Regions from separate parts of the Micromonospora sp. HM134 genome, predicted to be linked through region 1. Evidence: riboswitches for the same ligand, from Rfam matches in the RefSeq annotation. Region 1 holds a riboswitch; the other holds the start of a gene.
What was found. Region 1 has a riboswitch for S-adenosylmethionine ahead of FJK98_RS18825 (ABC transporter substrate-binding protein). Riboswitches for the same ligand answer to the same signal wherever they lie in the genome.
Positions count from the first base shown of each region.

Region 1 (11,413 bases):
GGTAGCCGTCGTAGGTGCGGATGGAGACCCCGGCCCCGCCCACCGGGATGCGGTTGGCCTCGGCGAGGTAGGTGCCCGCACCGCGCAGCGCCAGCGGATGCCCCTTCAGCCGGGTGGCCAGGCCGGTGGCCTGGGCGAGGCTGCCGGGCGCGTCGCCGGCGAGGTCGATCAGGACCTGGGCGGCGTCCGGTGGGGAGAGTTCCTTCACCGGGTGCATGGTGGACCAGTCGCCCCAGGTTTCCTGGCGGCCGTCGCGGGTGGTGACCAGGACCAGCCCGTTGCGGGTACGCGGCTGCCGGAACCAGCCGTTGCCCTCGGCGACCCGGCCGTCGAGCGGGGCCAGCAGGGACGGCTCGTCGGCGTTGTCGAAGATCAGCAGCCACGGCCGGTCCGACTCGTTGAGCAGCGTCCACACCAACTCCACCGGGCTGCGGGTCTTGCCCGCCCAGGCCAGGTCGAGCTGGCTCTCCGGGGCCTGGAGCTGGCCGGCGATCTCGCGCATGCCGGCGCTGACCCGGGCCGAGTCCTTCGCCGAGATCCACCAGACCAGCCGACCGCGTGCCTCCAGCCGGCGGGCCACCTCCAGCGCGGTGGCGCTCTTGCCGCAGCCGCCCAGGCCCCAGAGGATCTGGGCCGCCTCCTCGGCCGGGCGGGGCGTGCCGGCCGGCGGCTCGGCGGCCCGCAGGATCGTCTCGACCAGTTCGTCGCGGCCGCGCAACGGCAGCCGACCGGGGCGGGGCGGGGTGATGGAGAAACCGGCGTCCTGCACCGCGCCGGTCATCGTCGACCGGTGCCGGGGCCGGGGGCCACTGCGCGACCGGACCGGACCGGGCAGGGGAGGCAGGGCGACCGCATCGTTGCTGGCCGGGGCGGGCGGGTCTTGTGAACGGGACCGAGGGAACTCATCTGACCTCCCGGAGGGGCGGGACGACAGGGGTCATGGCACACGGGCCGAGCACGGCGAGGACAGCCCGTGGCGGTGATCCTTGCCCCAACCCTACCCGTCCGCAGCGGCGGCATCACTCCGAGTGGACCGCCCGGCCCGATCGTACGGGTCTTGTGGACGGGACGGCGGAAGGTGCCGACCGAGCAGTGGACGGCACGTCGTGAGCTGCCGGCCCTACGGGACGGTGGCAGGCCGGCGATACCGTGCCGGTCATGTCGACTGTGGAGCTGTTCGCGTGGCTGCCGGGACACGGGCACATCGACTGGGGGTCGGTGCCGGACTGGTTCGGTGGGCTCGGCACGGTGGGCACGCTGCTCTTCGGCGTGCTCAGCCTGCGCCGGGAGATCCGGGCCCGGCGGCGCGAGGACCGGGCGGCCCGCGCCCGGCAGGCGCGGCTGGTGTCGGCTTCGGCCCGGATCGAGGGGGGCGGGGTGCTCCGGGTGCGGGTCACCAACGACAGCGACGGGCCGGTCTTCGACCTGGCCGCCGACCCCCGGGTACGCGCCACCGACTCCGCCGACGAGGTCGTTGTCGGGGTCACCGCGCTGACCGGGCCGGTGGACCGGCTCAACGGCCGCAGCCAGGGTGAACTCTTCGTCACCGTCGACCGCTCGGTCGACCTGACCGGGTACGCCTCGGCCACCGTCGAGCTGCGCTTCACCGACCAGCAGGGCAACCGGTGGCGACGCCGGGGCGGGACGGAACCGGAGCTGGACCTGGGCGTCGAGCCGTCGAGCCGCCGGCTGCGGCTGCCCTGGCGGCGCGGCTGAGCGGCCGGTCGGCGCGCCGGTGAGCTGACGGCACGGCCCCCGGACCCTGTCCCCGGTCGGGGTCAGGCGGCCGGGGTGACCGCCGCCAGCCACCGCTGGGCCAGCACCGCGTGGCCGGACGGGGTCAGGTGCACCCCGTCGTCGGTCCACACCCGGTCGTCGACGTCGGCGGCGCGGAACACCGCCTCCACCGCGACCAGCGTCGCGTCGAACTCGGCGGCGAGCTTGCGCACCGCGTCGACCTTCGGGTCCAGGTCGTCGCGCCAGCGCCGCTGGGCGTCGTCGACCGGGATGAGGAACGGTTCCATCAGCACCAGCCGGACGTCGGGCAGCGCCTCCCGGGTGGTGGCGAGCAGGTGCCGGTAGTCGGTGGTGAACTCCTCGACCGTGGTCACCTCGTCGCTGCTGTACCGCCGCCAGGTGTCGTTGATCCCGATCAGCACCGACACGACCTGCGGGGCCATCGCCAGGCAGTCGTCCGCCCAGCGGGCCCGCAGGTCGCGTACCCGGTCACCGCCGATGCCCCGGTTGCGGAAGGTCACCCGGTGGCCCGGATGCCGTGCGGTGAACCAGGCGGCGGCCATCATCGCCCAGCCCACCCCCAGGTCGGCCTCGTCGGCGCGGTCCCGCCCGGCGTCGGTGATGCTGTCGCCGATGAACAACACCCGCCCCGCGCGGGGCAGTCCCACCGTCATCCGTCCGCTCCCCTGTCGTCGTCGCCCGTCATCATCCCCGGTGTCCGGCGAGGACACCACCCGGAATTGGGCGCTCGGTGGTGTCCTCGCGTGTCGCCCCCGGCGGACCCGGTAAGGTGATGCTCCGCATTCGACGTCCCATGGGGTGTCGCGCGAGCGTCAAGCAGCGGCGCGGTCCCCGGTCCATCCCGGGTGGCCGCACCTGCGGCCCCCTGGTGAGGACCGCTCGTCACGCGCTGCCGGGCCTACCGGCAGGTTTGCGCCGGTTCGCAAGGACGTCAGACGATATGCCGCAGTCACCACTGGACATCACCGAGGCTGTCCTCCGGTTGGGCGCCATCCGCCACGCCGAGATGGACCTCGACGCCGTCCTGTTCCGGATCGCCGAGGTGACCAGGGACAGCATCCCGGGAGCCGCCGAGGTCTCGGTGACCCTGGTCCACGGCACCGCGGCGCACACCGCTGCCCACACCGGTGACCTCGCGCTCCGCCTCGACCAGTGGCAGTACGAGCACGGTCGCGGCCCGTGCCTGGACGCGGCCACCACGGGCACCGTGCTGATCATCGCGGACATGACCGACGAGCGTCGCTGGCCGGAGTGGGCGGCGCGGGCCCGCACGACGGGGGTGCTCTCCTCGATGTCCCTCGGCCTGCCGATCCAGGAGGCGATGGTCGGCGCGCTGAACGTCTACGGCACCCGGCCGGACGCCTTCAGCCGGGTGGCCGACCCCGCCCGGACGTTCGCCGGCCACGCCGCGGTGGCCCTGGCCAACGCCCATCTCTACGACAGCACCGCCTCGCTGGCCGAGCAGATGCAGGAGGCCATGCGCAACCGCGCCGTGATCGAGCAGGCCAAGGGCATCATCATGGGCCAACGCCGGTGCACGGCCGACGAGGCGTTCGCCCTGCTGGCCCGGGTGTCACAGAACTCCAACCGTAAGCTGCGGGACGTGGCGGAGGCTCTGGTACAACAGGTCGTCGAGCCTGCGTCCGGTCAGCCCACCCGGCCGGACCAGTGACTCGCGGAAGCTGAGTGCGTCGGGCTGGTGGCCCGGCCGACGAGTGCGGCGGCGACGTCCCGCAGGCTGCGGTTGGTGTCCTGGGAGAGCCGGGCGAGAATGCCGAACGCCTCGTCGGCCGTGCACCGGCGTTGGCCCATGATGATGCCCTTCGCCTGCTCGATCACGGCCCGGCTCTCCATCGCCGCCCGCATCTGCTCGGCCAGCGAGGCGGTGCTGGCGTAGAGATGGGCGTTGGCCAGGGCCACCGCCGCGTACGCGGCGAAGGTCCGGGCCAGCTCGACCGATTCGGCGTCGAAGGCGCGCGGGGTGGGCCCGTAGAGGTTGAGGGCGCCGACCACCGCCTCCTGGATCGGCAGGCCGATGGCGAGCGTACTGCCGATGCCCCCGTCGACCGCCCGGGCTGCCCAGGCCGGCCAGCGTTCCTCGGTGGCGGTGTCGGACACGAGTAGGGTGTCGCCGGTGATGGCGGCGTCCAGACACGGCCCGTGGCCCTGCCGGTACTGCCACTCGTCGAGCAGGAGCGCGACGTCGCCGGTGACGGCGACGCTCTGCGGGCTGCCACCGCGCAGCAGGGTCACCGACACCTCGGCCACCCCGGGCAGGCTGCGCCGGGCCAGGTCGGCGATCAGCTGCAGCACCTCGTCCAGGCTGGCCTCGTCGAGTCGGATCCGACTGAGTTCGACCAGGGCGTCCTGCGGGCTCAGCGGGAGCGGTGCCATCGCGCGGTCCCTTCCCGGCGGGCGTCCCTCGCGCTACGGCGGGGGACGCGTGGTGGCGGCAGCGGTGTCGACCTTCGGCCACGGCGTCTGGTCCGGCTCGCCGGGCCGCCCCGAGGCACGACATCCGCACCTTACCCGCCGCCGGAGTGAACCGCCCGGCGTACCCGCTGGCGTCGTGGCCGCCGCGACCGGGGTGATCAGATCAGATAGGCCGGCGGCACCGCGTCGGTGAGCCACACGCCGTTGGCGCTGCGGTAGAAGGCGTGCCCGTCGCGGGCCATGGCCGCCGCGTCGACGGTCAGCACCACCACCGCGCCACCCCGGCGGGCCCCGACCCGCCGGGCCGTCGCCACGTCCGACGACAGGTGTACGTGGTGCCGACCGCCCCGGTGCAGCCCGGTGGCCCGGATCGAGCCGAGCGCGGTGGCCCCGGTGCCGTGGAAGAGCCGGGGCGGCGGCGGGGCGGCGGTCAACCCCAGGTCGACCGGGTACGAGTGGCCCTGGTTGGCCCGGATGCGCTCGACCCCGTCGGCGTCCCGGATCACCGCGAAGCGCTGCTTGTCGTTGCCGGTGACCACGGAGTCGAGGTCGGCCCGGTCGATCCGCAGGGCTGCCAGCAGGTCGACGACGGACACCCAGCCCCCCGGATCGGGGGTGAGGCCGAACCGGGCCGGTTGGTGCCGCAGCGCCAGCGAGATCCGCTTGCTGACCCGCACCAGCGTCTGGTGATCCATGTCGAGCATTGTCGGGTGGGCGGCGGGGACGCTCCACCGGTTATCCCGACCCGCCCGCCAGGGGGTCGCCGGGGCGGGCGGGTCGGGGGTCAGCGGACGGCGCGGATCGCCTCGGCCAGGCTGGTGGGACGGCGTCCGAGCAGCTTCTCCAGGTGCTCCACGGGCACGTACAGCGCACCCCGGGCGATGCCCCGGTCGGCGTCGGCCAGGGTGGCGGCGTACGGCTCGGGCAGCCCGGCCGAGACGAGCAGGTCGGTGTACGCCGGCACCGGCAGGTCGGTGTAGCGGACGTCCTGTCCACTCTGCCGGGACACCTCGGCGGCCAGCTCGGTCATGGTGAACGCCTCGCCGCCCAGCTCGTAGACCTGACCGGCGTGTCCCTCGGTGGTGAGCACCTCGGCGGCGGCCTCGGCGTAGTCGGCCCGGGTGGCGGCGCTGACCCGGCCGTCGCCGGCCGACCCGGCGACCCCGTGGGCCAGGTAGCTGGCCAGCTGACCGGTGTAGTTCTCCAGGTACCAGCTGTTGCGCAGCAGCACGTACGGCAGTCCGGAGGCGCGCAGTTCCTCCTCGGTGGCCCGGTGTTCGGCGGCCAGCAGCAGGTCGGAGGTGTCGGCGTGGGCGATGCTGGTGTAGACGACCAGACCGACGCCGGCCTGCCGGGCGGCCTCGATCACGTTGTGGTGCTGGGGCACCCGCTGGCCGACCTCGCTGCCGGAGACGAACATCAGCTTCTCGGCGTCGGTGAGGGCGGCGCGCAGCGAGTCGGGGTCGGTGTAGTCGGCCGCCCGGACCTCGACACCACGGTCGGCGAGGTCGGCGAGCCGGTCCACGGTGCGGCCGAGGGCCACGATCTGCCCGGCGGGTACGCCCCGGCGCAGCAGGGATTCGACGATCAGGCGGCCCAGGTGGCCGGTGGCCCCGGTGACGACGACGGACATGGCGCTCTCCTTCGGGTGGCGTGCTCTTGTCGTACGGGCCAACACGCAGGTGGGAGCCGATACTTCCCGACGGAGAGTAGGCACCTTGAAGTTTGTGACACACTGATGGAGAGTAAAGGGATGCGACCTGACCCGTTCCAGCGCGACTGCGGCAGCCGGCAGGTCATCGACCGGATCGGCGACCGGTGGAGCGTGCTGGTCGTGCTCACCCTCGCCGACGGCGAGCGGCGCTACGGCGAACTGGCCGGGCACATCGACGGGATCAGCCAGAAGATGCTCACCCAGACCCTGCGCGGGCTGGAGCGCGACGGCCTGGTCACCCGCACCGTGCACGCCAGCGTCCCGCCCCGGGTCGACTACGCCCTCACCGACCTGGGCCGCAGCCTGCTCGACCTGGTCTCCGGCCTGGAAGCCTGGGCCACCACCCACCTGGCCGAGGTGCAGGCGGCCCGGGTCCGCTACGACGCCGGGGTCCTACGCCGCCCGCCGGCCACCACGCGGCCCACCCGCCGGTAAGGGGCGGACGTGAGGGCCGTCATAACGGGTGGACGACCGGCCGGTCGCTGCTGCTAGATTTCGGGCAGGTCATGAGCGCCAGCGTCAAGCCCCGGCTCGCTGGCCGGCAACCCTCCGCCACGGTGGGGTGCTCCGGGTGAGGACCAGGCACCGGTGAACGGCCCGGTGCAAGCGTGGCCTGGTCACCCAGGTCGACACCGATCAGGGAGGACCCCGTGTCGCACCACCCACCCGCCCCACCCGGCGACGGCGTGACCCGCACGCCCCGGCCCGGCGTACGGTCCGTCGGCGTTCGGCTGGTCAGACGCCGGCACGTCGACCTCATGCGGGTGCACAGCGACTCCTGTCGCCCCCGCTAGTCGACTCCCTTTCCCGTAACACCTCCAGCGGGGTGCCCGGTGGGCATCCCGTCGGCGGCGCGCGTCCGCCGCCCGATCCCATTCCGGAGAAACCCGTGCGATTCCTTCCTGCCCTGCCCACACCTCGACCGACCCGTGCCCTCCTGACCCGGGTCGCCGCGCTCGGCGTCGCCGCCCTGCTCGCCGGCACCGCGCTGACCGCCTGCGGCGGTGACTCCGAGCCGGCCGACAACCCGTACGGCCTGCTCCAGCCGGGGGTGCTGCGCGCCGGCACGCTCACCGACGCCCCACCGAACGTCTACCTCAAGGACGGCAGGTTCACCGGCTTCGACAACGACCTGCTCGTCGCCGTCGCCGACCGGGTCGGGTTGAAGGTCGAGTTCGTCGGCACCGACTTCTCGGCGCTGCTCTCCCAGGTCAACAACCGCAAGTTCGACGTCGGCAGTTCCTCGATCACCGTCACCGAGGCCCGCCGCAAGACCGTCGACTTCGGCAACGGGTACGACTTCGGCTACTTCGGCCTCGACGTGCCGGCCGGCTCCCCGCTCACCGGCTTCGACCAGCTCGCCGGCAAGCGGGTGGTGGTCGTGCAGGGCACCGTGCAGGACGACTACGCCACCTCGCGCAAGCTCGACCCGGTGCGGGTGCCCGACTACAACGGGGCGATCAACCAGCTCAAGGCCGGCACCGCCGACGCCTGGATCGCCCCGGCCGAGATCGGCGAGAAATCGGCCGCCGACAGCAACGGCAAGATCACGGTGGCGGCCACGGAACTGAGCCCCGCCCCCACCGCGTACGCCGTCGCCAGGGGCAACGACGCGCTGCGCGAGGCGCTGAACAAGGGCCTCGACGAGGTCATCGCCGACGGCACCTGGACCCGGCTCCAGCAGCAGTACTACCCGGGGCGGCCGATCCCGGCCGGCTTCACCCCCGGCAGCGGCGACGTCACCGCCCCGGGCGCGGCGACGCCGTCGGCGTCGGCCACCTCCTGACGGTACGACCAGACCAGCGAGCGGGGCGGTAGGAGAAACACGATGGATCCGTTGAGCACCCTGTGGGAGACCTTCTTCGACGGGGACTCCATGCGCGAGGCACTGCCCGAGATGCTGACCGTCGGGCTGCCCAACACGCTGATCCTGGCGGTCTCCGCCGCCCTGCTCGGCTCGGTGCTGGGCATGGCGCTGGCCGTGGCGGGCATCTCCCGTACCCGATGGTTGCGGTGGCCGGCCCGGGTCTACACCGACGTGTTCCGGGGCCTGCCGGCCGCCGCCACCATCCTGCTGATCGGTGTCGGCCTGGCCCCGCTCGGCATGCAGGTGTGGGGCCCCAACCCGTACCCGCTGGGCATCCTCGCGCTGTCGCTGATCGCCGCCGCGTACATCGGGGAGATCTTCCGCTCCGGCATCCAGAGCGTGGAGGCGGCGCAACTGGAGGGGGCCCGCGCGCTCGGGTTCTCCTGGGCTGAGGCGATGCGCCTGGTCATCGTCCCGCAGGGGGTACGCCGGGTGCTGCCGGCCTGGGTGAACCAGCTGATCGCGCTGATCAAGGACTCCAGCCTGGTCTACTTCCTCGGCCTGCTGGCCAGCCAGCGGGAACTGTTCCGGATCGGGCAGGACTACGCGGCCAACACCGGCAACCAGTCGGCGCTGCTGCTGGCCGGCCTGTGCTACCTGCTGCTGACCGTGCCGCTGACGCACGCGGTCAACGCCATCGACCGCCGGCTGCGCCGGGGCCGGGCGGTCACCGTCGACCCCGACGACGACGGTGGGCTGGCCCTGGCCGGCGGGACCGCCCTGCCGCAACCGCGTTCCGACCGGGAGGACCCCCGATGACCGCCGGCACCGTGACCACCACCCCGGTCAGCCTCGCCGTCCGCGACGTGCACCTGGCCTTCGGGGCGAACCGGGTGCTGCGCGGCGTCGACCTGGACGTCGCCCGGGGCGCGACGGCCTGCGTCATCGGCCCGTCCGGCTCCGGCAAGTCCACCCTGCTGCGCACCGTCAACCGGCTGATCGAACCGGACGCCGGTGACGTCCTGCTCGACGGGCGCAGCGTGCTGCGCGACGACCCGGACGCCCTGCGGCAACGCGTCGGCATGGTCTTCCAGCAGTTCAACCTGTTCCCGCACATGACCGTGCTGCGCAACATCACCCTGGCGTTGCGCCGCCTCAAGAAGCTGCCGGAGGAGGAGGCGGTCGCGCTGGCCCGGACCCAGTTGGCGCTGGTCGGCCTCGCCGCCAAGGCCGACTCCCGGCCCGCCCACCTCTCCGGCGGGCAGCAGCAGCGGGTCGCCATCGCCCGTGCGCTGGCCCTGCAACCCCAGGTGATGCTCTTCGACGAGGCCACCTCGGCGCTGGACCCGGAACTGGTCAAGGGGGTGCTCGGGGTGATGGCCGACCTTGCCGCCGGGGGCATGACGATGGTGGTGGTCACCCACGAGATGGGCTTCGCCCGCTCGGTCGCCGACACCGTCGCGTTCATGGACCACGGCGTCGTGTTGGAGGCCGGCGCACCGGAGGCGGTCTTCGAGACGCCGCAGCACCCCCGGCTGCGCCGCTTCCTGTCCCAGGTGCTGTGAGCACGCCGGCCGGCGACCGGAGCACCCGCTCCGGTCGCCGGCTCGGATCAGGGGGTGGTGAACAGCGCCATCCCGGTGGGAGCGGAGCGGGTCCCCATGTAGATCTGGGGGTTGCCAAAGCGGTCGAGGGAGGCGCTGAACTTCACCGTCATCGAGTACGAGCGCGAGCACGGGAAGCCCACCCGTGGCGTGCAGGTGCTGGCTGCGATCTTGCCGGTCCAGTACCTGGTCGACGAGCCGATCGAGTCGGTCGGGATCGACACCCCGTCGATGAAGAATCCGAGATTCTTGCCCGTCGAGTTGACCTGTGCGGTGCCGACGGAGGCGGCCCAGGCTGACGGGGCCTGATTGCTGCACGCGGTGAAGTGGAAGTCCACCTGGCCGTAACGCACGTTCGAGATGCCGGAACCCGGATAGACCGAAAAGGTCGGAGAGGTGCACGCAGCCTGCGCCACCGCCGGGGCCACCACTACCGCCGCCGCAACCGCAGGAACGATAGCGAGCATTCGGGCCACGCGACGCCTGGACATCAGTTTTCCGTTCATGGTGACTTCCTCCGCCACTATTCGTGGACGCCATCGCCGGTTTGCGGTCGTACGCCCGCCAGCCGGCCGGTGGCGTCAAGTCCGATGGACACCAAAGGTCTATCGGTACGGCAGTCGTGGAATCTACGGCGCGATCGGACGCACACTCTGTGTGTGCCCAGGAGCAGCAGAGTCCGGTCAAACCCTTGGCTCGAAACGCCGGACGCGGGGCGGGTACGGCGATAACCGCCCGCACCAGCGCCAATCGGGCAGGATTGGCGCGGCTGGCGGGGTCGGACACGGTCCCGGTGCACCCCGCCGCGCTTGACAGGGCGCAGGCGCCCGGGTTGCATGGGGTGCACGAACGACCAGAAATGGAACTGGCGTACGTGACACATCGCGTTCACACGGGGGTTAGCGCGTGAAATTCGAATATCTTCGCAACCTGGACAAATTGTTCTCCCACCGTTGGGAGGCACTCGTTATCCTCTGCCTCGCGGATCAGCCCGCACGATTCAGCGAATTAGCGCGCGCCACTGTCGAAAAGGCCGGGGTCCGACTGCCGGACGGGAACATCACCCGCTCCCTGGACCGGCTGCGACGAAAAGGCTTGGTGGGTGTACGGGAGGACGATCGGCACCGGGCCTACGAACTGACCGGCAGCGGCCAACGGCGGGCATCCGAACTGAGGTTCTTGTTGGAGGCGCTGGAGGACCGCGAACACGACGATCGGGTCGGCACAACTCCGCGTTGATCTCGCCCTACGGATCGGGCCCCCGACGGCAACACCGTCAGGGGCCCGCGACGGCTACGCCGTCAGGTCATGTCGTCGTAGCGGCGGTCGATCGGTTTGGGCGGCGCCACCGGCTCGGAGGCGTGCACCGGCTCGGACAACTCCAGCTCCGGCGTGGCCACCACCGGATCGTCGTCCAACTCCAGCGGCGACACCTCGTCGTCGCTCAGCCCCGCGTAGGAGCCGTCGCGCCGCTTCCTGCGCCGGTCGTTGACGAAGGCCACCCCGACCGCGACGAAGTACAGCAGGGACAGCGAGAGGGCCAGCAGGGTCATGCCGAACGGGCCCGGGTCCGGAGTGGCGATCGCGGCGAAGGCGAAGCAGATGAAGATGACCGCCCGCCACCAGCTCAGCAGGCGCTTCGCGCTCGCCACACCGGTGAAGTTGAGCATCAACAGGATCAGCGGGAACTCGAACGCCACCCCGAACAACAGGATCATGTTCGTGACGAACGAGATGTAGCGGGTCACCTCGAGCTGGGTCGACAGCCCGGTGACACCGGACTCCATCAGGAACGCGAGACCCTTGTCCACCACCAGGTAGGCCAGGACCGCCCCGGCGGCGAACAGCGGCGCCGCGATCGACACGAAGACGTACGCCCACTTGCGTTCGTGCCGGTGCAGACCGGGCGCGATGAACGCCCACAGCTGGTAGAGCCAGACCGGCGCGCCGACGATCAGGCCGATCCAGAGTGCCAGCTTCAGCTTGAGGATGAAGCCGTCCGCCGGTGACAACTGGAGGAACTGCTGGCACTCCCCCGACGCGTCGAGGGCACCGGGCAGCTGGCAGTACGGCTCCTTGAGCAGATCGAACGCGGGC
Region 1 covers NZ_CP041061.1:4,396,156-4,407,568, forward strand. Annotated here, with positions in the region: gene FJK98_RS18785 (tetratricopeptide repeat protein) at 1-781, opposite strand, end outside; gene FJK98_RS18790 (hypothetical protein) at 1,159-1,716, shown strand; gene FJK98_RS18795 (SGNH/GDSL hydrolase family protein) at 1,779-2,411, opposite strand; gene FJK98_RS18800 (GAF and ANTAR domain-containing protein) at 2,699-3,430, shown strand; gene FJK98_RS18805 (GAF and ANTAR domain-containing protein) at 3,406-4,152, opposite strand; gene FJK98_RS18810 (RNA 2'-phosphotransferase) at 4,350-4,886, opposite strand; gene FJK98_RS18815 (SDR family oxidoreductase) at 4,976-5,824, opposite strand; gene FJK98_RS18820 (helix-turn-helix domain-containing protein) at 5,945-6,340, shown strand; SAM riboswitch class IV at 6,408-6,520, shown strand; gene FJK98_RS18825 (ABC transporter substrate-binding protein) at 6,795-7,691, shown strand; gene FJK98_RS18830 (amino acid ABC transporter permease) at 7,734-8,531, shown strand; gene FJK98_RS18835 (amino acid ABC transporter ATP-binding protein) at 8,528-9,277, shown strand; gene FJK98_RS18840 (hypothetical protein) at 9,325-9,822, opposite strand; gene FJK98_RS18845 (hypothetical protein) at 10,223-10,555, shown strand; gene tatC (twin-arginine translocase subunit TatC) at 10,618-11,413, opposite strand, start outside.

Region 2 (11,413 bases), 2.5 Mb from region 1:
AAGGCGGTCTTGCCGGCCTGCACCAGCGCGACGCCACCACCCGGGACGATGCCCTCCTCGACGGCGGCCTTCGCGTTGCGGACGGCGTCCTCGATGCGGTGCTTGCGCTCCTTCAGCTCGACCTCGGTGGCCGCGCCGACCTTGATCACCGCGACGCCACCGGCCAGCTTGGCCAGCCGCTCCTGCAGCTTCTCGCGGTCGTAGTCGGAGTCGCTCTTGTCGATCTCGGCCCGGATCTGGTTGACCCGGCCCTGGATCTGGTCGGCGTCGCCGGCACCGTCGACGATGGTGGTCTCGTCCTTGGTCACCACGACCTTGCGGGCGCGGCCCAGCATGTCGAGGCCGACGGCGTCGAGCTTGAGGCCGACCTCCTCGCTGATGACCTGACCACCGGTGAGGATGGCGATGTCGGCGAGCATGGCCTTGCGGCGGTCACCGAAGCCCGGCGCCTTGACGGCGACCGACTTGAAGGTGCCCCGGACCTTGTTGACGACCAGGGTCGCCAGGGCCTCGCCCTCGATGTCCTCGGCGATGATCAGCAGCGGCTTGCCCGACTGCATGACCTTCTCCAGGATCGGGAGCAGGTCCTTCACCGAGGAGATCTTGCTGTTGACGATCAGGAGGTACGGGTCGTCGAAGACGGCCTCCATACGCTCCGGGTCGGTCATGAAGTACGCGGAGATGTAGCCCTTGTCGAAGCGCATACCCTCGGTGAGCTCCAGCTCCAGCCCGAAGGTGTTGCTCTCCTCGACGGTGATGACGCCTTCCTTGCCGACCTTGTCCATCGCCTCGGCGATGATCTCGCCGACGGTGCTGTCACCGGCGGAGATGGAGGCGGTGGAGGCGATCTGCTCCTTGGTCTCGACGTCCTTGGCGAGCTTGGACAGCTCCTCCGAGACGCTGGCCACGGCGGCCTCGATGCCCCGCTTCAGGGCCATCGGGTTGGCACCGGCGGCCACGTTGCGCAGACCCTCGCGCACCAGGGCCTGGGCCAGGACGGTCGCCGTCGTCGTGCCGTCACCGGCGACGTCGTCGGTCTTCTTGGCGACCTCCTTGACCAGCTCGGCGCCGATCTTCTCGTACGGGTCCTCGAGCTCGATCTCCTTGGCGATGCTCACACCATCGTTGGTGATGGTGGGGGCACCCCACTTCTTCTCGAGCACCACGTTGCGGCCCTTGGGGCCGAGGGTCACCTTCACGGCGTCGGCGAGCTGGTTCATGCCCCGCTCGAGGCCGCGGCGAGCCTCTTCGTCGAACGCGATCATCTTGGCCATACGGCGTTGTCCTCCTGGACACTCACGGGCCACCCGGGTGTTGTGCCCCGGACGGGCCGCCTGGTGTACGCACCTTGGGGACGTCGCCACCTGGCGACGACGACGTCCTCCTCGGTCGGGCCGGACAGCCCGCGACGACCGGCCATGTGCCACCCCGACGCCATCGAGACGCCGGTGTGACCGTGGCCCTACCGCCCCGACCATTGGCACTCATCGTATGCGAGTGCCAATGACTTGTTTAGCACTCTCCCCTGCCGAGTGCAAGCACGATGGGGCCGGTCAGCCGAGTTCCGCCACCAGTCGTGTGACGTTCACCGGCCCCTCCTGCGCCCGCTGCTCGGCGTACGTCACGACGAGTCCGACCAACTGCATGAGGTAGGCGGGGAGCACGAGCACCGCGCTGACCAGGATCACCGCCACCGCGCCCACGGCGGTGCCCGGCGCGGTGAACGGGTCGGTGCCGAACGGCAGGGTGCCGACCGACTCCACCACCCCGCCGAGCACGCTGCCGAGGAGCACCGCCAGGGCGACCAGCGCCACCCGACCGAGCACCATGCCCAGCCGGTCGTGGAACATCCGGAACGAGCGGCCGATCGGGTTCTGCCCCTCGAACAGGTAGACCGGGCCGGCCAGGGCGAGGGCGAAGGCCAGGTAGATGCCGGGCAGCAGGCAGAGGCAGAACCCGACGCCGACGAGCACGCCCAGCACCAGCATCCAGCCCCACAGGCCGAGGCAGCGGCGCGCGCCGTAGCGCAGCGCGCCGGGCAGGTCGGCCGGTTGGCCGGCGGCCTGCCGGGTGACCACCCAGGTCCCACCGGCCCAGCCGATGCCCTGCACCACCCCGAACGCCAGCGCGACCAGGAACACCGAGACGCCGTAGATCACCAGGTCGCTGAGGTAGCCCTCGGGCAGCGATCCGTCGGCGGGCAGCACGGTGGCGTCGGGCCCCATGCCGAGCGAGAGCAGGGACACCGCCACCGCCGGCACGACCTGGGTGAGCAGCAGCAACGGCAGCAGGGGCCGCCAGCTACGCCGTACCGCGCCGGTGCACCGGCCGAACCACCCCTCCAGGCCGGCGTACGGGGGGTTGACCAGCGGGTCCTCGGGACCCCACGGGCCGGCGTACGGGCCGACCCCGGGCGGGAGGCTGCCGGCGGTCGGGTGGCCCCAGCCCGGCGGCCAGGCCCCGGGCTGACCCCAGCCGGGTTGCCCGGCCGGCGTGCCCCAGCCGGGTTGCCCGGAGGGCGTGCCCCACGGCTGCTGGCCGGACGGCGTGCCCCAGGGCGGTTGCCCCCACGGGCCGCCCGGGGACCCGGCAGTGGGGTCGGGCGGACCCGAAGGCGACTGGTCGGACATGAACCCTCCTCAGCGGGGACGCCTGGACGGTTCACGATCTTTCCCGGCACCGGTCTCCGCCGCCAGCCGTCACGCGGACGCACCCGACGGGTGGGAACCCGCCCCGGCCACCGGGGCGGCCCGGGGTGGGGACCCGGCGCGCCCCGTCACCGGGGACGGGACGGGACCGGCGAGGAGGTCAGGCGATGACGCGGACCCGTTCGGCCTGCGGGCCCTTCTGGCCCTGGGCGATCTCGAACTCCACCCGCTGACCGTCGTCGAGCGCCTTGTAGCCGTCCATTTCGATGGCGGAGAAGTGGACGAAGACGTCCTGCCCGCCGTCGACGGCGATGAAGCCGTAGCCTTTTTCGGAGTTGAACCACTTGACGGTGCCCTGTGCCACGGTGCACTTCCTCACTCTGCGCGGCGTTCCCCAACTCCGGATTGCCGGCGGGCCGACAGCGGAGAGCCACCGTTCCGGCGGTCGGTGAGGGCCGCTGAATCGGTGACCGAAATCGCACGCTACACGAGGAGTGACGACAGTGCACGACCACAAATAGGGTCAAATCAGACGGGTATCGACCCGGTCACCCATCGGTGAACGTCGCTGCGGTATGCATGCCCCCATGACCTCTGCCCCGGCCCCACCGGCGACCCGCACGGCCCCCGTGCACCGGGTGCGTCCGCAGGACGCGGCCCGGATGCGGGCGCTGCGGCTGGAGATGCTCGCGGACGCGCCGCTGGCCTTCCTGGAGACCGTCGCCGAGGCCGCCGCCCGGCCGCACGCCGACTACGCGGCCCGGATCGCGTACGTGTCCCAGGGCTGCCACACCGCCCAGTTCGTGGCCGACCCCGGCGGCCGGCTGGTCGGGCACGCGGGCGGCACCGTCTCCCCCGACGAGCCGGACCTGACCGTGGTCTACGCGGTCTACGTGACCCCCTCGTGGCGGGGCAGCGGCCTGCTCGGCGCGCTGATCGACGCGGTCGCCGCCTGGTCGCGCGCCTGCGGCCGGCCGCAGCTCATGCTGGAGGTGGTGGTCGGCAACGACCGGGCCTGCCGGGCCTACCACCGACTGGGCTTCACCGACACCGGGGTACGCGTCCCGCACCCCAAGATCCCCGCCCTCAACGAACTCCAGATGCGCCGCCCCGCCTGACCCCCTCCTCCCACCGCCCCTCCCCGCCCACACCCCGCCGCCCACCCGGTGCCCGCCCCGCCGCCCCGCCGCCCGCCCAGCCCCGGTGATCAAGAGGTTCAGGTCACCCCGGGGGTCCGGATCTGACGCAAACCTCTTGATCACCGGGGCGAGAGACGGGCGGGGGGAGGGCGGGGGGCGAGAGCCGGGGGCGGGGAGGGGTTAGGCGGGGCGGCGGGACTGGACGATGCGGAAGCGGTTGGCCACGTAGGCGCCGTCGGTCAGGGCGGCGTTGGCGGCCGGGTTCGCGCCGCTGCCGTGGAAGTCCGAGAAGGCGGCGGACTGGTTCACGAAGACCCCGCCGGTCAGGTTGGCCGACAGGTGCACCCCGGCGTCGATCGCGGCGGCCTCGGCGGCGTCCAGCACCGCCTCGTCGGTGGAGTAGACGGCGGCGGTCAGCGCGCCGCACTCCCCCACGGTGGACCGGAGGATCTCCAGGCCGTGCGCGGTCGAGTCGGTGGCGATGACGAACGAGATCGGCCCGAACCACTCCCGGCCGTAGACCTCGGTGTCGGTGGCGGCGAGCTTGACGATGGTCGGCGTCCGGACCACCGCGTCGGGCAGCGCCGGGTGCGTGACGGTACGCGACTCCAGCACCGCCTCACCGACCTTGGTGACCTCGTCGAGGCGTTCCAGCACCCCGTCGTTGACGATCGCCCCGGTCAACTCGACGCCCCGGGCCGGGTCGGCGGTGAGCTTGCCGACGGCGGCGGCGATGCCGGCGGCCACCTCGTCGAAGCTCTTGTGCCCCTGGTCGGTGTCGATGCCGGCGGCGGGGATCAGGATGTTCTGCGAGGTGGTGCACATCTGCCCGCTGTAGAGGGTCAGCGTGAAGCCGAGGTTGCGGCACATCCCGGCGAAGTCGTCGGTGGAGTCGATCACGACGGTGTTCAGGCCGGCCTTCTCGGTGTAGACCGTGGCCTGCCGGGCGTTGGCCTCCAACCAGTCGCCGTACCCGGTGGAGCCGGTGAAGTCGACGATCTTCACGGCAGGGTGCAGGGCCAGGGTCGAGGCCAGCTTCTCGCCGGGGGCCTCGGGGGCGAGCAGCACCAGGTCGGGGGCGAAGCCGGCCTCGGCGAGCACCTCCCGGGCGTACTTCACGGTGATCGCCAGCGGCAGCACCGCGCGGGGGTGCGGCTTGACCACCACCGGGTTGCCGGTGACCAGCGAGGCGAACAGCCCGGGGTACGAGTTCCAGGTCGGGAAGGTGTTGCAGCCGATGACCAGGGCCACCCCGCGCGGCACCACGTGGAACGTCTTGGTCATCCGCAGCGGGTCGCCCTTGCCGGCGGCCTTCTCCCAGCCGGCGGTCCCGGGGTGGCGGGTCATCTCCGCGTACGCGTAGGCGACCGCCTCCAGGGCCCGGTCCAGCGCGTGCGCGCCACCGGCCTGGAACGCCATCACGAACGCCTGCCCGCTGGTGAACTGCACCGCGTTGGCCAGCTCGAAGATGTGCTTGTGCAGCCGGGCGAGGATCTCCAGGCACACCCCCGCCCGGGTCTGCGGGCCGGCGTCGCGCCAGGCCGGCAGGGCGGCGGAGGCGGCGGCGACCACCTCGTCCGCGCCCGGGTGCGGGTAGCGCACGTCCAGGGCCACCCCGAACGGGCTCGTCTCGGTGGCGACCCGGTCGCCCGCGCCGGGCTGGTCGAGCGGGAAGTCACCACCGAGGTACGCCTCGAAGGCGGCCTTGCCGTCGGCGGCGGCGGTCTCGCCGTACACCCGGGGGCTGGGCGATTCGGGATACGCGGACCAGTACCCCCGCTCGGTGATCGCGGTCAGCGCCCGGTGGAGGGTGTCGGCGTGCCTGTCGTACAGCGGGTGCGGGGTCTCCGTCATGCCCGCCATCATGCAACAGATGGCGGCCAGATCAGTAGGGGCGTGTCACAGATCAGATGGTCGACTGCCACTCCGTGGACCCGGCCACCGGCCGGAACCCGAGCTGCTCGTTGATCGCGATCATGTGGCTGTTCGCCGCCGCGTTGTAGGTGTCGACCGCGCTCAGCTCCGGCTCGTACGCCAGGGTGTGTTCGAGGTTCTCGGCCTTGCAGAGCAGGCCGAGCCGGTGCCCCCGGTGGGCCGGGTCGACGATGGTGATCTGCTGCCAGGCGTGCCGGGTGGTGTTCGCGGCCAGGCTGAGCACGCTCCACCCGACCAGCCGGCCGGACGCCCCGTGCACGGCGGCGACGCTGTACCGGCGGACGCCCCGCGCGTCCAGCGCCCGCTCCATACCCTGGAGACGCTCGGCGTCCATCCGCTCGGGTTCCCACTCCAGGTCACCCAGGGGCGCGTCGGCCAGCAGCCGACCCTCCAGGTAGGCGAGGTCGGCGAGGTGTTCCGGCGGCGGGTGGCCGTGCCAGCGGACCGTGCGGTAGCCGGCGGCGGCCGACCGCGCCCCGGCCCGCAGCGCCGCCAGCCGGTCCCGGTCGAGCGCGGTGACGTCGAGCCGGCGACGGACGTCGACGAGCGCCGGCCGCGCGCCGAGCGCCGCCGCGAAGGCGGCCCCGGGAAACTCCCGCCCCACCCCCACCGGTGTCGCCCCGGCCGGCTCGTCCGGCAGCGGGGTCACGGCGGAGCCGACCACCCGCTTGCAGCCGGCCTCCCGGAGCAGCCGCCGGGCGTGGGCGAACAACGCCCGTCCCACCCCGCGCCGCCGGTACGCCGGGTCCACCGCCAGCTCGATGCTGGCGTTCTCGGTGTTGTCCAGCAGGTGCAGGTTGACCCGGACCCAACCGACGGGCACCCCGTCGAGCCGGGCCACCGACCACCGGGTGTCGATGCCGGGCATCGGGTGCCACAGCGGTGCCTCGAACCGTCGCCGGCACAGCGGCGGCAGGTCGGGGGATTCCGTCGCCTCGACCGCGGCGGCGATCCGGTAGGCCGCGTCGAGGGTGGGCTGATCGGTCCGGTCGATCGTCGCGATGTCCAGGGCCACGCCGCGAGTCTTTCCCGTGTACGACATCGGGGGCCAGCGGATTTCCGCTGGCCCCCGATTCACGTTGGTCGGGAGGGACGTTCGCACAACGCCTCCGGCGTTGGGTCGTAAGAACTTGAAAAGTCTCCGGCGAAAGCCCTCCCGCACGGAGCATCTTCCGCCGCCCGGTTCCTGCCGTCAAGTCCTTCCCGGTGGGTTTTCACCACTCACCGCGAAAACCCGGTCACCCAGAGATCCACTCGGACCGCCCTGCGCCACGATCGACACAACGGGGCCGAAGAGGCGGTGTCCCGACGCGCAGACACCGCAACGCGCGCCCCGGTGAGTCGATCATCGGGGCGGTGGCGGGGAACGACGCGCGGCGGGCAGCGGGTGGCGCGCAGGAGGGGTCAGGAGAGGAGGCCGGCGTCGCGGGCGGCGCGCAGGGACGGCTTGATCCGGTGGGTGGGGCCGACCTGGCCGGCGACCGCGTCGATGGTCTTCAGGCCCTCGCCGGTGTTGAAGACGACCGTCTCGGCGGTCGGGTCGAGCCGGCCGGACTCGACCAGCTTGCGCAGCACCGCCACGGTCACCCCGCCGGCCGTCTCGGCGAAGACGCCGGTGGTACGGGCCAGCAGCCGGATGCCGGCGCGGATCTCGTCGTCGTCGACGTACTCCATCCAGCCGCCGGTACGCCGCACGGCCTCCAGGGCGTACAGGCCGGCGGCGGGGTCGCCGATGTTGAGGGACTTGGCGATGCCGGTCGGCCGGACCGGGGTGATGGTGTCGGTGTCGGCGTGCAGGGCGGCGGCGATCGGGTTGCAACCGGCCGACTGGGCGCCGAACACCGTCCAGCCGCCGGCCGGGGCCTCGACCAGGCCGATCTCGACCAGCTCGGTGAACGCCTTGTCGATCTTGGTGAGCAGTTCGCCGGAGGCCATCGGGATGACCACCTGGGCCGGGATCCGCCAGCCGAGCTGCTCGGCCACCTCGTACCCGAGGGTCTTGGAGCCCTCGGCGTAGTAGGGCCGGACGTTGACGTTGACGAAGGCGGTGTCCTCGAACTCGTCGGTCTCCACCAGCTCGCCGCAGAGCCGGTTCACGTCGTCGTACGAGCCGTCGATGGCGACCAGGTCGCCGCCGTAGACGGCGGTGGTGATCACCTTGCCCTGCTCCAGGTCGCCCGGGATGAAGACCACCGAGGGCGCGCCGGCACGGGCCGCGTGGGCGGCCACCGAGTTGGCCAGGTTGCCGGTCGAGGCGCAGGCGAACCGCTGGAAGCCGAGCGCCTTCGCGGCGGTGAGCGCCACCGAGACCACCCGGTCCTTGAACGAGTGGGTCGGGTTGGCGCTGTCGTCCTTGACCCACAGCGGCGCGCTGATGCCCAGCTCGGCGGCGAGGTTGGGCGCCGCCACCAGCGGGGTCAGCCCCGGGTCGAGGGTGACCCGGGTGGCCGGGTCCTGGCCGGCGGGCAGGAGGGCGGCGTACCGCCAGATGTTCTGCGGGCCGGCCTCGATCTGCTCCCGGGTGACGCGCGCCAGCACGGCGGCGTCGTAGTCGACCTCCAGAGGGCCGAAACACTCGTAACAGGCGTGCTGCGCGGCGAGCGGGTAGCGCGCGGAGCAGGCGCGGCAGACCAGGGCGCGGGCGGGGCTGGCGGCGGTGTCGATACCGGGGGCGGCGAGCGTCGACGTCATGTCGATTCCTCTCATCTTTCCCCGCATCGCACCCTGCGGCGGGGACGGAATTGGCACCTGCCCCGCCGGAAGCTCAGCGATGAGCGCGGGGTGGTTGCCGGGGCGTCGTCGGGCCGTATCCCTCAGCCCCTCTGGATGAGGTATGCAGTTGTGAGGCCGAGTCTAGGCAGCTTCGCGGCCATCGCCCAGCCGGCTTCCCACGGTGTGAGCCATCCCGCTGCCGGGCACCGGCCGGGCACCCCGGCCGGCACCGATGTTTCGGGGAAGTTACCAGCTCAACACGCCCGTACGCACCGGGCGGAGAAAGCCGTACGCCGGCCCCCCGGTCGGCCCCTGACCGCGCTCCGACAGGCCGGCCCGGGCCGGCCATGGAGCCGATGACCGGTATTGCCATCGATCAGTACGGTGCGGGTCACCTGATGTCGAGAGAGGACCCCCCGGCCATGCGACGGATCCCGTTGAGCCTCACCAGCCTCGCCCTGGTCTGCCTGCTCACCGCGTGCGGGGGTGAGCAGGGCACGACGGACGGGGCGGCGCCCACGGTCGGCCCGTCCACCGGGCCCTCCACCGCGTCGGTGCTGAACGCGGCCACGCCCGAGCCGACGCCCACCAGCGCCGAGCCGACCCCGCAGAAGAAGATCGCCCCCAGCACCGCCCCGGCGGCCACCACCACCGCCCCGGCACCGGTGGTCAAGGCCCCGCTGACCTGTGCCCATCTGGCGGGCGCGAAGCTCGGCAGCAGCAAGACGCCCTACAACGGCTACCCGGACTACCTGCCACTGACCGAGGGGCAGTGGTCGGGCGAGGACGGCGCGACCGTGACGCTCCAGAAGCCCTGCGGCATCGGCGACCTCGACGGCGACGGCGCGGACGACGCGGTCGGCGTGGTCTCGCTCAACTCCGGGGGCAGTGGCACCTTCTACACCGTCGCGGTGTGGCGCAACAACGGCGGTATGCCGGTGTTCCGGGCGCTGTCCGACCTCGGCGACCGGACCCCGGTCGTGTCGGTCAGCGTGGCCGGGCGGCGGGCCACCGTGGTCTGGTTGACCCGCAGCCCCAGCCGGGGCATGGCCGAGCTGGACATCAAGCGCACGTCGGTCTACAAGCTCTCCGGCAGCACGCTCACCGAGGTGAGCCACACCGACGCCCCCTACAACCCCTGACCGGGCGCGTCGCCGGGGCCGCCTCGTCGAGGCTCCGGCGACGCGGGTCAGTGCGTCAGACCGGCACCGAGCTGGGCTCGGACACCGGGGCCGCCGGGGCGTCGGAACGCCGGCGGGTGAGCAGCGTGTCGAGCGCCCAGGAACCCGGGCCGAGCACCGCGATCAGCAGGAACGACCAGCAGAACAGCGCGGACAGCTCCCCGCCGTTGCGCAGCGGCAGCAGGCCCTCCGGCTGGTGCACCACGAAGTAGGCGTACGCCATCGAGCCGGACGCGAGCAGCGCCGCGGGCCGGGTGAAGAGGCCGGCCAGCACCAGCGCGCCGCAGACCAGCTGGATCAGCGCGGCCCACCAGCCCGGCCAGGTGCCGACCGGGACAGCCTTGCCGGTCATCGGGTTGCCGCCGAACAACCCGAAGACCGACGACAGGCCGTGCAGCGTGAACAGCAGGCCGATGACGATGCGGTACAGGGACAGGGTCGGCCCGCCGAGCCGAGAGACGTTCATGGGAACCTCCATGGAAGGGATTACGTCCCACCATGATGAGGCATCGAAGAAGTTAAATCGATAAATTCTTTGTTACTGGGAAGATCCCGTTGCGAGACAATACCCCACCCCTCGCGGCCCGGGTCGCCCGCCCGTCGCGCCGACGCCGATCCGGCCGGCGACATCCGACGCGCGCCCGGCATCCACCCGCCGCCGCACCCGCACCGACCGACCCCCGGCCGGCCGGCACGGCAACGGAACGTAATGATTGTTAACTATGAATGAACTGTCATCAAATTCATACGCCATGTTTATGGTAAATGAATATGCGCACAATTCGCGTAGCCTCCGGCGGTTGCGTCGCCGCACCGCAGTCCGGCCCGACCGCCACACCCCCGGCGACGCGGACGGCGCAACTCCCCGACCCCCGCACCGAGCGGCACCGCCACACCACTGCCGCCCGACGTGCACGTCCGCTGATCGCGCCGGCAGGCGTGGAGCCCTGCCAACCGCCCCGGCGGCAGCCGACGCCCACGACCGTCCGCCCCGGTCCGCGCGCCGGCTTCGGACGACAGCAACCGGTTGGCGCGGTATTTCCGGGAAACCCCGAAAGCCGGACCCATCAGCAATGTTCGCGGCACCCGCGCCGCGCGCCCGGCGTCCCGTCCGGGCAGCCGCCCACCGCCCCGATCCACCCACCGGGCAGTTCAAGAATCCTTAACAACCCGCATCGCAGTAATGACCGCCGTAATACGTTAATCTCGTCACCACGTTACGCCCGGAACTGCTGAACCACCCCCGGACTCATCAGCAACCGCACCGCACCCCGACCGGCCCGTGATTCTCGTGCCGGCAATTTTCCATTCCCACCGGACGATGCAACACGGTCGGCCGGCGCGGCAATTCCGTGCGTCACGTCGATTATCCATCCCCCCTGGTCGAGAGCGGTCCGGCCGCTCCCCGTCCCCGCTGACGCCACCTCGACCGGTATTCACGGAAAGGACCACCGTGCGACGTCGACCACCCCTGCCGTCACGACTGCTACCCGCATTCGGCATCCTGATTCTGCTACCCCTTCTCGCCACCCCGGCCAGCGCCGACACCCGGCCCGAATCGGTACGGCTGCTCGCCAAGGCCGCCGCCGACGAGTGTTTCGCCGGGGTCGGCGTCGACTATCCCCCCGGACCGCCCTGCGCCGAGGGACGACCCAAGGTCAACCAGTCGTACGTCTGGGGGCTCGCCCAGGCCGGCCGGCGGCTCTGGTTCGGCACCGGGGCCAACGTGCTCTGCCTCAAGCCCGAGGGCTACCAGGTCCGCGAGCCGATCCTCAACGACGACTACGTCTGCGAGTTC
Region 2 covers NZ_CP041061.1:6,871,359-6,882,771, forward strand. Annotated here, with positions in the region: gene groL (chaperonin GroEL) at 1-1,274, opposite strand, end outside; gene FJK98_RS29910 (hypothetical protein) at 1,554-2,630, opposite strand; gene FJK98_RS29915 (cold-shock protein) at 2,809-3,012, opposite strand; gene FJK98_RS29920 (GNAT family N-acetyltransferase) at 3,236-3,766, shown strand; gene paaN (phenylacetic acid degradation protein PaaN) at 3,968-5,641, opposite strand; gene FJK98_RS29930 (GNAT family N-acetyltransferase) at 5,694-6,737, opposite strand; gene thrC (threonine synthase) at 7,127-8,413, opposite strand; SAM riboswitch class I at 8,422-8,555, opposite strand; gene FJK98_RS29940 (hypothetical protein) at 8,833-9,576, shown strand; gene FJK98_RS29945 (DoxX family protein) at 9,632-10,081, opposite strand; gene FJK98_RS29950 (hypothetical protein) at 11,069-11,413, shown strand, end outside.
Region 2: linked by a shared signal. The riboswitch ahead of thrC (threonine synthase) and the one ahead of FJK98_RS18825 (ABC transporter substrate-binding protein) in region 1 are both predicted to bind S-adenosylmethionine.